3 regions of the Pseudomonas sp. WJP1 genome follow, and region 2 is predicted to be linked to each of the others. Evidence: predicted binding sites of a transcription regulator. Region 2 holds the regulator's gene; each other region holds the start of a gene.
The links. Region 2 encodes sigma-54, which starts transcription at its own class of promoters, with help from an activator protein. Its sites were predicted from a motif close to ANTGGCATNNANNTTGCTNT; they were not measured.

Region 1: a site for sigma-54 is predicted at 1,711-1,730, ahead of OH720_RS27350 (pilin). Genes of this name have one in related genera too.
Region 3: a site for sigma-54 is predicted at 2,206-2,225, ahead of OH720_RS07945 (flagellar hook-length control protein FliK). Genes of this name have one in related genera too.

Annotation. Positions count from the first base shown of each region.
Region 1 covers NZ_CP110128.1:6,088,803-6,093,413, reverse strand. Annotated here, with positions in the region: gene OH720_RS27360 (prepilin peptidase) at 1-247, opposite strand, end outside; gene OH720_RS27355 (type II secretion system F family protein) at 249-1,466, opposite strand; gene OH720_RS27350 (pilin) at 1,777-2,196, shown strand; gene OH720_RS27345 (BON domain-containing protein) at 2,507-2,860, shown strand; gene OH720_RS27340 (DUF748 domain-containing protein) at 3,096-4,611, opposite strand, start outside.
Region 2 covers NZ_CP110128.1:889,891-894,501, reverse strand. Annotated here, with positions in the region: gene OH720_RS03980 (KpsF/GutQ family sugar-phosphate isomerase) at 1-129, shown strand, start outside; gene OH720_RS03975 (KdsC family phosphatase) at 129-653, shown strand; gene lptC (LPS export ABC transporter periplasmic protein LptC) at 662-1,234, shown strand; gene lptA (lipopolysaccharide transport periplasmic protein LptA) at 1,221-1,769, shown strand; gene lptB (LPS export ABC transporter ATP-binding protein) at 1,769-2,494, shown strand; gene OH720_RS03955 (RNA polymerase factor sigma-54) at 2,679-4,172, shown strand; gene hpf (ribosome hibernation-promoting factor, HPF/YfiA family) at 4,248-4,556, shown strand; gene ptsN (PTS IIA-like nitrogen regulatory protein PtsN) at 4,569-4,611, shown strand, end outside.
Region 3 covers NZ_CP110128.1:1,743,772-1,748,382, forward strand. Annotated here, with positions in the region: gene OH720_RS07930 (STAS domain-containing protein) at 1-79, shown strand, start outside; gene OH720_RS07935 (ATP-binding SpoIIE family protein phosphatase) at 85-1,791, shown strand; gene OH720_RS07940 (Hpt domain-containing protein) at 1,822-2,172, shown strand; gene OH720_RS07945 (flagellar hook-length control protein FliK) at 2,274-3,563, shown strand; gene fliL (flagellar basal body-associated protein FliL) at 3,746-4,246, shown strand; gene fliM (flagellar motor switch protein FliM) at 4,256-4,611, shown strand, end outside.

The DNA of each region.
Region 1 (4,611 bases), 1.8 Mb from region 2:
CCCAGGCACGAATCCGGTGGCCGCAATGCGTGCACTGGGAGTGCGGCAGCAGCAGATTGTAGGTCGGCAACGGCGTTTCACCGGGCAATCCGAGAATCTCATGGGCCTGCACGCGCCAGTCGCGCTCGAGCATTTTCGGCAGGCGCCACACCAGTACATTAAGGAAGCTGCCAACCAGCAGGCCGACTACCCCGGCGATGACGACGAAAGCCAGCGGGAAGTGGGTCAGAATTTCGTTCAAGGGCATGTCAGATCGCTGAGCCGAGTTGGAAGATGGGCAGGTACATCGCGACCACCAGGCCGCCGACAATAACACCCAGCACCACCATGATGAACGGTTCCATGAGGCTTGTGAGGTTGTCGACCATATTGTCGACCTCGTCCTCGTAGAAACCGGCGACCTTGTTGAGCATGTCGTCGAGTGCGCCAGACTCCTCGCCAATGGCGGTCATCTGCACGGCCATGTTCGGGAAAACACCGGAAGTGCGCATGGAAAAATTCAGCTGCATGCCGGTCGCAACGTCCTGCCGGATGCGCAACACCGCGCGTTTGAACACGATATTGCCGGTGGCGCCGGCCACGGACTCCAGGGCTTCGACCAGCGGTACGCCGGCGGCGAAGGTCGTCGACAGCGTGCGGGCGAAACGGGCCACCGCGGACTTGTACATCAAGGTGCCTATCAACGGCAGTTTCAGCAGCCAGGTGTCCATTCGGTCGCGAAAACCTTGCGAGGTTTTCAGGGCGCGGCGCACAGCCAGAGCAGCCGCAATGAGTGCGCCCAGCAACATCCACCACCACGCTTGCATGAACTGCGACAGGTCGATGACCAGCAAGGTGAAGCCTGGCAATTCAGCACCAAAGCCCTTGAACACCGATTCGAATTGCGGCACCACCTTGATCAGCAGGATGCCGGTCACGATGATCGCGACACACACGACGATCAGCGGGTAGGTTATGGCTTTCTTGATCTTCGCCTTGAGGCTTTCGCTTTTTTCCTTGTAGGTCGCCACCCGTTCCAGCAGGGTGTCCAGCGCGCCGGCCTGCTCCCCGGCGTCCACCAGGTTGCAGTACAGCTCATCGAAGTATTGCGGTTTTTTGCGCAGGGCCGCGGCGAAGCTGTTGCCCGCTGCCACTTCCTGCTTCACCTCATCGACCAGCTTGCGCATGGCCGGGTTGTCGAAGCCTTCACCGATGATGTCGAACGACTGCAACAACGGCACGCCGGCCTTCATCATGGTCGCCATCTGCCGGGTGAAAAGGGCAATGTCCTGGGCCTTGATGCGTTTACCCAGGTTGAAAATCGACGTGGTTTTCCTGCGCACCTTGCCGGGATTGATGCCTTGCTTGCGCAATTGCGCCTTGATCAGCGCCGGGTTTTGACCGCTCAACTCGCCCGTCACCTTCGTGCCTTTCCTGTCTGTACCTTCCCAGGTGTACACGCTGGTTCTTGCTGCCTTGACTGCCATGTTCAGTCCTTGCTGACCCGTTTATAACGCCATTGCATTGATCGCAACCGACCCTCATAGATCGTGAATGTGCCGATGCGTTCCTCGGGATACCGGGTACAAGGCATTCAAGACTTATAGCCTAGTCAATTGGTGGAGCCAAACCAGCGCTCTTGAGGTGACGAAAAGTGTCAGATTGTGCGGTTCCTGGGGGTAAGAGGGAGCTTTGTGGCGACCGTGCACCCCGGGAACAGGGCGCCACGGGCTTGGCATGGGCTGTGCTGCAGACGGTGAAGATCATGAGATTTCGACTCATGCACGGAGGCTGTCATTGAACAATCAAAAAGGTTTTACCCTGATCGAGTTGCTGATAGTGGTGGCGATCATCGGGATTCTGGCGACGTTTGCGCTCCCTGCTTACTCCAAGTACCAGGCGCGGGCCAAGGTCACGGCGGGTCTGGCCGAGATTTCAGCGTTGAAGGTGCCGTTTGAAGACCTGATGAACCAGGGGACAGATCCGGATCTGGCGCAGGTGGGCGGTTCCGCCAGCACGTCCAACTGCACCATGACCGCAGCGGGCAACGCTGCCGAGGGTTCGGGCACGATTGGTTGCACAATTCTCAATGCTCCGGCACAGGTGCTGAATAAAACCATTACCCTGACGCGCTCATTGACTGGCTGGGCGTGCACCACCGGTGTCGACCAGGAATACGCGCCGAAAGGCTGCACAGGCGTTGCCCCGAAAGCTTGATCCATCTGCTTGTTGCCTGATACCCCGCCGTTGCGGGGTATTTTTTTGCGCACCGTTCAGGAATATCGAAGTAATTGAGAAAACTTCCAACAATTCATGGCCTTAGGCCTTCTTCAAAACCCGCAACTTGCATGTAGATAATGTCCAACTCATGCATTTTGCATGATTGTGAAAAATGACTGTTTTTATAAATTATTGATTTATAAGGAATTAATGTTTGTTTCAAAGTTGGCACAGCGTTCGCAATATCTCTGGTAACCCTGCTGACAGATCACCCAGCAGACTTTCCAGAAAAACAGGAGTTACTCGTATGAAGAAGTTCGCTATTGCTGCCGCTACTGCTACCGCGCTGACCCTGACCATGGCCAACGCTGCATTTGCCCAGACTCAGGTCACACAAGGCCCGATGATGCTGGCCGCCGGTGAAATGACCGAAGCGAAAGAGGATGTTTCCGATACCTGGATCACTACCAAAGTCAAATCAGACCTGGTCACCGAAAAAGGCATTCCGGGTACCGATATCAAAGTGGAAACCAACAAAGGTGTTGTGTCCCTGTCGTCCACCGTTGCAATAACGGACGCCCAGAAAGCCACCGCGGTGGCCATCACCAAGAAAATCAAAGGCGTCAAGGCGGTCTCCGCTGACGGCCTGAAAGCCGAGTAAGGCAAGACTTCTCGCCTGGACTGGGAGAAGGCGCGGTAGACGGGCTGAGTCATACGTCTGCCGCAACTTAGAAGTTCATGCGACCGGCCATAAGGATGTGGCCATTACAGGCCCTGGCATTCGTGTCGGGGCCTGTTCTATTCAAAGCAAAAGATCGCAGCCTGCGGCAGCTCCTACATTGGGATGGTGTACCCCTGTAGGAGCTGCCGCAGGCTGCGATCTTTTGACCTTTAGTTCACTCGGCGTCCAGATGCAGTGGCGTAACGACCTTGCCGTCTTTTTCCGCTTCGCCCAACTGGGCATCGATGAAGTACACGCGGTCGTCGGCGAGCTGGCCCTTGTCGACCAGGTAATCCTTGATGCTGCTCGCACGTTCCTGACCCAGCTCACGCAACAGCACTTCGCTGGAGCTCCAGAACTGGATCACGTCCGCACGCATTTTCGCGGTGCGTTCTTCCTTGCCCAGGTCTTTCCATTCAGGAGGTGGCTGGACCTTCAGGCGTGTGCGGTAAATCCCTTCCAGCAGCGGACCTTTCTCGCTATCTGGCACCTCCAGCAAGGCAGCCTTTGCCGGTACCTTGTCGCCACGGCGCTGGAGCATCTTGTAGTAGTTGTACTGGTATTCCCGCTCCAGGCGTTGCTCGGCAATCAGCGGGCCGTCACTGCTCTTGGCGGCGGTGCCTTCGATTTCCAGGCGCAGGGCCGGACGTTCCTTGAGGGCCTGGGATAGTTTGACCAGTGCCGCTTCGGCGTCCTTGTTCAACTCGCTCGAGCCCGGGGCGAATGCCACGGTACCCAGGTCTTGCGAACCACCACCGGCCACCAGACCACCAATGAGCTTGAACGGCGCGGCGGCGGCCTTGACGATCAGGTTGCGCAGGGTCTGCCAGACAATCGGCATCACGCTGAACTGCGGGTTATTCAGGTCGCCGCTCACCGGCAGTTCGATGGAAATCTTGCCGTCGACATCCTTGAGCAAGGCGATGGCCAGTTTCAGTGGCAGGCTCACGGCATCCGGGCTGTCGACTTTTTCGCCCAGTTGCAACTGCTCGACTACCACTTTGTTTTCAGCCTTGAGCTGGCCCTTGACGATCACGTAATGCAGATCGAGGTTGAGCCGGCCCTTGCGGATGCGATAACCGGCGAACTTGCCGGAGTAGGGGGTCAACGTGGTCAGTTCCACGCGTTTGAAGCTGGTGGCGATGTCGAGGCTGGCCATCGGGTCGAACGGGTTGACCGCACCCTTGATGGTCACCGGTGCGTAGCGGTCGACCTTGCCTTTGATGTCGACACTGGCCGGTTTCGCCTGACGGCTGTCGATGGTGCCGATCGTACCGTTGAGCTGCTGGATGGCGGTGGCGAAGTTGGGGGTCAGGCTGAAGTCGGCGAAGTTCGCGGAACCGTCGTTGATGGCAATGCCACCGATATGGATGCCCAGGGGCTTGTCCTTGCTGGCGGCGGGTTTGGCGGCGGCAGGCTTGGCGCCAGCGCCAGTGTCGGCCGGTTGCGGGATCAGCAGATCATCGATGTTGGTGGTGCGGTCATCGTTGATCATGAAACGCGCGTAGGGTTGCAGCAGGTTGATCTTGTCGATCGAAACGCTGTCGCCGTGTTGGTAGTTCAGGCCTTCGACCACCAACCGTTGCCACTTGAGAAAGTCGCGGGTTTTCAGGGTGTCGAGGGTATGCAGTTGATCGACCTGGGCACGGCCGGTGACGCTGAGTGCCAGCGGTTCGGTGCTTTTGAGGTTG
Region 2 (4,611 bases):
ATGCTCGCCGCCGAGGCCCTGAAAATAATGGAAGATCACAAAATCAACGCGCTGGTCGTGGTCGACAGCGAAGATCGCCCGGTCGGTGCCCTGAACATGCACGACTTGCTGCGTGCGGGAGTAATGTAATGAGCATGGACCTGCTGGAACGCGGCCAACAAATCAAACTGGCGGTGTTCGATGTCGATGGCGTCCTGACAGACGGGCGCCTGTACTTCCTCGAAGACGGTAGCGAATTCAAGACGTTCAACACCCTCGACGGCCAGGGCATCAAGATGCTGATGGCGGCCGGCGTGCAGACCGCGATCATCAGCGGCCGCAAAACCCCGGTGGTCGAACGACGCGCGAAGAACCTCGGCATTCCCCACCTGTATCAGGGTCGCGAAGACAAACTGGTGGTGCTCGACGAGCTTCTTGCCCAACTCGGCCTAAGCTATGAGCAGGTCGCCTACCTCGGTGACGATTTGCCGGACCTGCCAGTGATCCGCCGCGTCGGCCTGGGCATGGCAGTGGCCAACGCCGCCAGCTTCGTGCGCGAGCACGCTCACGGCATAACCCAAGCCCGCGGGGGTGAAGGTGCCGCACGTGAATTCTGCGAATTGATCCTGCGCGCCCAAGGCCGCCTCGACGAGGCCAATGCCGCGTACCTGTGAGCCAGATCATGCTGAGTAAAAAGATTCGTAACACCCTGTTGTTCGGTAGCATCACGGCGATTTTCGCTGCGGTTGGCTACTGGAACATCAGCCCGGAACGCTTTCTCGACAAGCCGGTAGTGCACGTCGATGAGAGCGCTATCGACTATTACGCCACCAACGCCCACAGCGTGCAGTTCCTGCCGGACGGCAGGCTGCAATACGAGATGACGTCGGACAAGGTCGAGCACCTGAAAGCCACCGAAGTGACGCTGTTGACCAACCCCGACCTGAACATGTTCCGGGGCACCGAGTTCCCATGGCACGTCCAGAGCGAAAAAGGCGAAGTCAATCCCGACGGCACGCAGGTCGAATTGATAGATTCGGTGCGCATTACCCGTTTCGACGAAAAAAACCGCAGGACGCTGATTACCACCACCCGCATGACCGTGTTCCCGCAGCAGCAATATGCGCAGACCGAGCGAGACGTTAGAATCGACGGCGCTGGCGGTGTATCGACTGGCAAGGGAATGAAGGCGTATTTGAAAGAAAGCAGGATACACCTGCTATCGAACGTAAGAGGACAGTATGAGGCTCGTTAAAACCCTCCCTATTTTGCTCAGTCTGGGCGCAGCACTGGGAAGCGTGAGCGCCTGGGCTCTGCCGAACGATCAGCAGCAGCCAATCCGCATTCAGGCCGATGATGCCCAGCTGGACGACAAGAACGGTGTAGCCACCTATACGGGCGATGTGATCATCACCCAGGGCTCGATCATCGTTAAGGGCAACAAGGTGACAATGACCCGCGCCGCCGATGGCGACATCGATGTGGTGACCTCGGTTGGCAACCTGGCCTACTTCGAGCAACTGCAGACCGCCGGCGACTCCAAGCCCGTGCAGGGCTGGGGCGTGACCATCCAGTACCTTGCCAAGCAAAATCGTGTCGTGCTGATCGACAAGGCCAAGGTCATCGACAAGGACGACAACATCACTCAAGGCGAGAAAATCGTCTATGACACCGAGAAGAAGCTGGCCAGCGCCGGTCGCGCCACGGGCAGCAAGGTGACCGAATCGCGCCCGCGCATCGATATGGTGATCCAGCCGAAAAAGAAAACCGACGAGCAAAAGGCCCCGTAATGGCAACTCTGAAAGCCCAGCACCTGGCCAAGAGCTATAAGAGCCGCCAGGTCGTGCGTGACGTCAGCCTGTCCATCGACAGCGGCCAGATCGTCGGCCTGCTCGGCCCCAACGGCGCCGGCAAGACCACCTGCTTCTACATGATCGTCGGCCTGGTACAGGCCGATCAGGGCCGCGTACTGATCGATGACCTCGATGTCAGCCACCAGCCGATGCACGGTCGCGCCAAGGCGGGTATCGGCTATCTGCCGCAAGAAGCATCGATCTTCCGCAAACTCTCGGTGGCCGACAACATCATGGCCATCCTCGAGACCCGCAAGGAGCTCGACAAGGCCGGTCGTCGCAAGGAACTGGAAAGCCTGCTGCAGGAGTTCCACATCAGCCACATCCGCGACAATCTCGGCATGAGCCTGTCCGGTGGTGAGCGCCGCCGTGTGGAAATCGCCCGGGCACTGGCCACCAACCCGAAATTCATCCTGCTCGACGAACCGTTCGCCGGCGTGGACCCGATCTCGGTAGGCGACATCAAGCAGATCATCCACCACCTCAAGGCGAAGGGGATCGGCGTGCTGATCACCGACCACAACGTCCGTGAAACCCTGGATATCTGCGAAACCGCCTATATTGTCAACGATGGCCAACTGATCGCCGAAGGCGACGCTGAAACCATCCTGGCCAACGACCTGGTGAAGGAAGTGTACCTGGGGCATGAATTCCGCCTGTAAGCATCGCGGTGTCCGGCGGGTCGGCCGAGCGCTTGCCGCAATAAAAAATCAATCTTTTTTTATTGTTACAGCGCTCTAGGCAAACGCCGCAGTTTCGGGCATATAATTTGCTTAAGTTTGGCGCTCCGGCGCCCTGTAGTGGATGGCGCATGTGCGCCGGCGAATAAGGTGTTAAGCCCCTGCCATGAAACCATCGCTAGTCTTGAGAATGGGCCAGCAGCTGACGATGACACCGCAGCTGCAACAGGCCATCCGCCTGCTCCAATTGTCGACCCTGGACCTGCAACAGGAAATCCAGGAGGCCCTGGAGTCCAATCCGATGCTCGAGCGCCAGGAAGAAGGCGACGACTTCGACAATTCCGACCCACTGGCCGACAACGCCGAACACAAGCCCAGTACCGACATCCAGGAACCCTCTTACCAGGAAAGCGCCCCGACCGTCGATAACATCGAGGAAGGCGACTGGAACGAGCGCATCCCCAACGAATTACCTGTCGACACCGCCTGGGAAGACGTCTACCAGACCAGCGCCAGCAGCCTGCCGAGCAACGATGACGACGAGTGGGATTTCACCACCCGCACATCGGCCGGCGAGAGCCTGCAAAGCCACCTGTTGTGGCAATTGAACCTGGCACCGATGTCCGACACCGATCGCCTGATCGCCGTGACCCTGATCGACTGCATCAACAACCAGGGTTATCTGGACGAGACGCTGGAGGAAATCCTCGAAGCCTTCGATCCGGAACTGGACATCGAACTGGACGAAATCGAAGCCGTCCTGCACCGCATCCAGCAATTCGAACCTGCCGGTATCGGTGCGCGCAACCTGGGCGAATGCCTGCTGCTGCAATTGCGCCAGCTACCCGCCAAGACACCTTGGCTGGCCGAAGCCAAGCGCCTGGTCACCGACTACATCGACTTGCTCGGCAGCCGCGACTACAGCCAGCTGATGCGCCGCATGAAGCTCAAGGAAGATGAACTGCGCCAGGTCATCGAACTGGTCCAGAGCCTCAACCCGCGCCCGGGCTCGCAAATCGAGTCGACCGAAGCCGAATACGTGGTTCCCGACGTGATCGTGCGCAAGGACAACGAACGCTGGCTGGTGGAGCTCAACCAGGAGTCGGTGCCTCGCCTGCGGGTCAACGCCCAGTATGCCGGGTTCGTTCGCCGTGCCGACACCAGCGCCGACAACACCTTCATGCGCAATCAGCTGCAGGAAGCCCGCTGGTTCATCAAGAGCCTGCAAAGCCGCAACGAAACCCTGATGAAAGTGGCCACGCAGATCGTCGAGCATCAGCGCGGCTTCCTGGAGTACGGCGACGAGGCCATGAAACCATTGGTCCTGCATGACATCGCCGAAGCAGTCGGCATGCACGAGTCGACGATTTCACGGGTCACCACGCAGAAATTCATGCATACCCCTCGGGGCATCTATGAACTGAAATACTTTTTCTCCAGCCACGTCAGCACCTCCGAAGGCGGAGAATGCTCGTCCACGGCGATTCGCGCGATCATCAAAAAACTGGTAGCTGCGGAAAATCAGAAAAAGCCGTTGAGTGACAGCAAGATCGCTGGTTTACTGGAGGCACAAGGCATTCAGGTGGCCCGCCGCACCGTCGCCAAGTATCGCGAATCCCTGGGGATCGCGCCTTCGAGCGAACGCAAGCGGTTGATGTAGGGCCACGCCACAGCGTTCCAGTGGCAGATCATCTGGATCTGCCGCTTTATGCACTGGCAACGAAGGAGAAGCTGTATGCAAGTCAACATCAGTGGACACCAACTGGAAGTGACCGAACCTCTTCGCTCCTACATCGGCGAAAAACTCGAACGATTGGAGCGACATTTCGACAAGATCACTAACGTGCAGGTCACGATGACGGTCGAAAAGCTGAAGCAGAAAATCGAAGCCACGCTGCATATTCCCGGCAATGAAGTGGTCGCCAACGCGGAACATACCGACATGTACGCGGCGATCGACGCATTGACCGACAAGCTGGATAAACAACTCAAAAAGCATAAGGAAAAGACCCAGAGCCTCCTCCAGGGCGCTACGGGTCGTTAACACTCCCAACCCATGATCCGACTTGAAAGCATCCTGACCCCCGGCCGTTCCCTGG
Region 3 (4,611 bases), 850 kb from region 2:
CCGCGTGGTCAACAGCAGTTGCGACGTGAGGAAAATCCTCGCCATTTCCAACTTCGACAAGCTGTTCGACATCAGTTGATCAGCGTGCAAACGGCACTCGAATCGCTGACGATCCTGATCGCCGAAGACAGCGCGGCCGACCGCATGCTGCTGTCGAGCATCGTCCGCCGCCAGGGGCATCAAGTGCTGACGGCCGCCAATGGCGCCGAAGCGGTCGAAATGTTTCGCCAGCAACGCCCGCAACTGGTGCTGATGGACGCGATGATGCCGGTGATGGACGGCTTCGAGGCGGCCGCTCAGATAAAGGAATTGGCCGGGGAAACGCTGGTGCCGATCATCTTTCTGACCTCGCTGTCGGAAAGCCAGGCGCTGGCCCGCTGCCTGGAGGTCGGGGGTGACGACTTTCTGGCAAAACCCTACAACCAGGTGATCCTCGCCGCCAAAATCAAGGCGATGGACCGCTTGCGGCGCTTGCAGGCCACGGTGTTGCAGCAGCGCGACCAGATCGCCAGGCACCACGAATATTTGCTCAACGAGCAGCGGGTGGCCAAGGCGGTGTTCGACAAGGTGGCCCATTCCGGTTGCCTGAATGCGCCCAACATCCGCTACCTGCAATCGCCCTATGCATTGTTCAACGGCGACTTGCTGTTGGCCGCGTTCACCCCGGCGGGGGACATGCATGTACTGCTCGGCGATTTCACCGGCCATGGCCTGCCCGCCGCCGTTGGCGCCATGCCCCTGGCCGAAGTCTTCTACGGCATGACTGCCAAGGGTTACGGCCTGGCCGAAACCCTGCGCGAGATGAATGCCAAGCTCAAGCGCATCTTGCCGGTGGACATGTTCTGCTGCGCCACGATGCTGTGCCTGAGTTTCCAGGGCCGCTCGGTGGAGGTCTGGAACGGCGGCATGCCGGATGGCTACCTGCACAGCGTCGCCAGCGGGACGCGAACGCCACTGACAGCGCGGCATTTGCCGCTGGGTGTGCTGAGCCCGCAAACCTTCGATGATCGCACCGAAGTGTTTCCGATGGCCGTGGGTGATCGGGTGTTCCTGTTGTCCGACGGGGTGATCGATACCTGCGATGCCGATGAACAGCTGTTTGGCGTGCAGCGGTTGCAGCAGGTATTTGCCGCCAATCGTCAGCCCGACACCTTGTTCGAGGACATTGAGCAGGCGCTGCGAGACTTTCGCGGTGAGGCGCGCGACGACGTCAGCATGGTCGAAGTCAGCCTGCCTGTGCCCGCGCAGGCGAGTGCGCCGGTGCCGGTCTATTCCGACAGTGGCCAGTCCTGCCCCCTGGACTGGTCCGCCAGTTTCGAATTTCGCGCCGCAACGCTCAAACGTTTCAATCCGTTGCCCTACCTCTTGCAGTTGCTGCAGGAAGTGCACGGTTTGCGGGCTCAAAGCGGGGCGCTCTACAGTGTTCTGGCGGAGCTGTACTCCAACGCCCTGGAACACGGGGTGCTGGGCCTGGACTCCAGTCTCAAGCGCGATGTGTCAGGGTTTACTCGCTATTATCAACAACGCAATGCACGCCTGGATGAGCTGCAGGACGGTTATGTCCGTGTGCATTTGCAGGTCACGCCGCAGGGCGAGGGCGGTTGCCTGGCGATTCGCGTCGAGGACAGCGGCAAGGGGTTCGATGTCGGGCGGGTACTGGAGCGCCCCGTCGATCCTGTCCGTCTGTCCGGACGTGGCGTCAGCCTGATCCGTCAGCTGGGTCATAATGCAAGCTGGTCCGACGATGGTCGAAGTGCCCGCGTGGAGTTTCTCTGGAAGGCTCTGGCATAATCCGTAAATTCTTGATCAGGGAGCGAACAAGTGACTGACAAACATCTGGACCTGGACGCGCTGAGCGCGTTGCGCGACGTCATGGAGGACGCGTATCCGCAGTTGCTGGATACCTTTCTCGCCGATTCCGAAGAGCGCCTGCAGTCGCTGCGCAAGGCAGTGCAGGTTGCGCAACTGGTAGACGTGGCGCACAGCTTCAAGGGCAGCAGCAGCAATATGGGGGCCGTCAAGCTTGTCGCGCTATGTGGTGAGCTCGAGAAGAACGCTGAAAAGCTTTCGTCCTCCCAAATCCAGGAGCTGATTGCTGCAATCGACCTCGAGTTCGCGATCGTTCGTCCTCTTTACGAAGCTGAGCGGCAGCGGTCCCTGGCAGAAAGTTGAAGCGTAAGGCGTATTTCGTCGTCATCGGGTGAAACTGGCCCGCCCCTTGCTATCAACTCTTTCAACTGTACCTACGATCCCAGTACAGCGGAGACCGTTCAATGCCCTTTACCCCCAATTCTCTCCTCCAGGCCACCGCTCAGGCCAAGAGTCAGGCTACCGCCGCCCCTTCCCCGAAGGTCGCCGCCGAGCCCGGGGACAAGGCGTCCAGCTTCTCTCGGGTGTACGCCACACAAGGCCGAAACCCCTCTGTAGCGACCGCTGACGGACCTTCGAAACAACCACGTGACGAGGTGGCGGACAGCACCGGTAAAAAGGACGTCGACAAGGATAACGCTGCCGCCGAAAAGCCTGCCGTTGCCGATAGCGGCAAAAGCTTGCCCGCCGATAAACCGGCGCAAGTCGACGACCAGCCGGCCAGCGATACGCCGGACGCCGTGCAGGTAACGGTCGTCGATGCCTTGCCTGTTGATCCAGCTTTGTTGCCTGCAGTCGCGACGCCTGTTGTGGCTGATTCGCCAGTCGTTGAAGCGATCGTGGCATCGATCATCCCCCCGGCCGTCCCTGCCACCGACGCTGGTTTCGATCCCGAAGCCGACCCGCTCGACGCCCTGCCAGCCTTGCGCATGGCCATGGAGCAGAGCGGCCATGTCTCGGCCTCGAGCCAGGCGCAACCCAAGGCGGCACCGACTCCGGCCGACGGCGAGCCGACCGGGGCGCAGGCCTTTGCCGCCGGCATGGCGAACATGCTCGATGTGCAAGCCGACAAGTCCAGTACCGGCCAGGGTAGCGACAATGCCTTCAGTGGCCTGATCGATGAGGGGCTCAAGGACCTCAAGTCTGCCAGCAGCGATACCCGGGTCGACGATTTCGCCAACCGTCTGGCGGCACTGACCCAGGCGGCCACGCCAAAAACCGCTAACGCGATGCCGGTCAACCAGCCCATCGCGATGCATCAGAGCGGCTGGACCGAAGAAGTGGTGAACCGGGTCATGTACCTGTCCAGCGCCAATCTCAAGGCGGCCGACATCCAGTTGCAGCCGGCCGAGCTCGGCCGCCTCGACATCCGGGTGAACATGGTGCCCGATCAGCAGACCCAGGTGACGTTCATGAGCGCGCACCCGGGCGTGCGTGAAGCGTTGGACGGCCAGATGCAGCGTTTGCGCGACATGTTCACGCAGCAGGGCATGGGCCAGGTCGACGTCAATGTTTCCGACCAGTCCCGGGGGTCGCAGGACCAGGCGCAGCAACAGCAGGCGCAGAGTGGACGTACCAGTGCCGGCGGCGGACGGCTCGATTCGATGGATGACGAGATCGCCCCGAGCATTGCCGAAGTGGCTGCAACGGCCACCCATGTGATCGGCTCCAGCGCCGTCGACTACTACGCCTGATAATTCGCGGCGCCCCCTGAAAGATCGCAGCCTTCGGCAGCTCCTACATTGGAATGTGTACATCCTGTAGGAGCTGCCGAAGGCTGCGATCTTTTGCTTTTTAGGCGCGGTCGCTTCTGGCATAACACTTGCTCCTGCCTTGTCGCGCGACTGTAAAAACCGAATAGTGACGGATTATTGGCATGGCGAAGAGCGACGCAGCAGTAAAAGACCCCGCAACCAAAGGCAAGCTCAAGCTGATCATCGTGATCGTGGTGGCGCTGCTGCTGGCGATCGGCTTGTCCGTGGGGGCGACCTGGTACTTCATGCACAGTGCCCAGAGCAAGCCTGACGTCGCGGCCGAAACCACCCCCGTGGGCAAACAGCCTGCCGTTTTCGAGCCGATGGCTCCGGCGTTCGTGGCCAACTACAACCAGAACGGTCGCCAGCGCTACATGCAAGTGAGTATCACCATGCTCGCGCGCAACCAGGCGGATCTGGACGCGCTCAAGGTGCACATGCCGGTGATCCGCAACAACCTGGTGATGCTGTTCTCCGGTCAGGATTTCGCGACCCTCGCCTCGCCGGTCGGCCAGGAAATGTTGCGCCAGAAGGCCACGGCCAGCGTCCAGGAAGTGGCGCAGAAAGAACTCGGCAAAGTGGTGATCGAACAGTTGCTTTTCACTAATTTCGTACTGCAGTAGGAACACGACATGGCCGTGCAGGACCTGCTGTCCCAGGATGAGATCGACGCGCTGCTGCATGGCGTCGACGATGGTCTGGTACAGACCGATATTGCTGCCGAACCCGGCACCGTCAAGAGCTATGACCTGACCAGCCAGGATCGCATCGTCCGTGGACGCATGCCGACCCTGGAAATGATCAACGAGCGTTTTGCCCGCTACACACGCATCAGCATGTTCAACATGCTGCGCCGCTCGGCAGACGTAGCGGTCGGTGGCGTGCAGGTGATGAAGTTCGGCGAATACGTGCACTCGCTGTACGTGCCGACCAGTCTCAACCTGGTCAAGATCAAGCCGCTGCGCGGTACGGCGCTGTTTATCCTCGA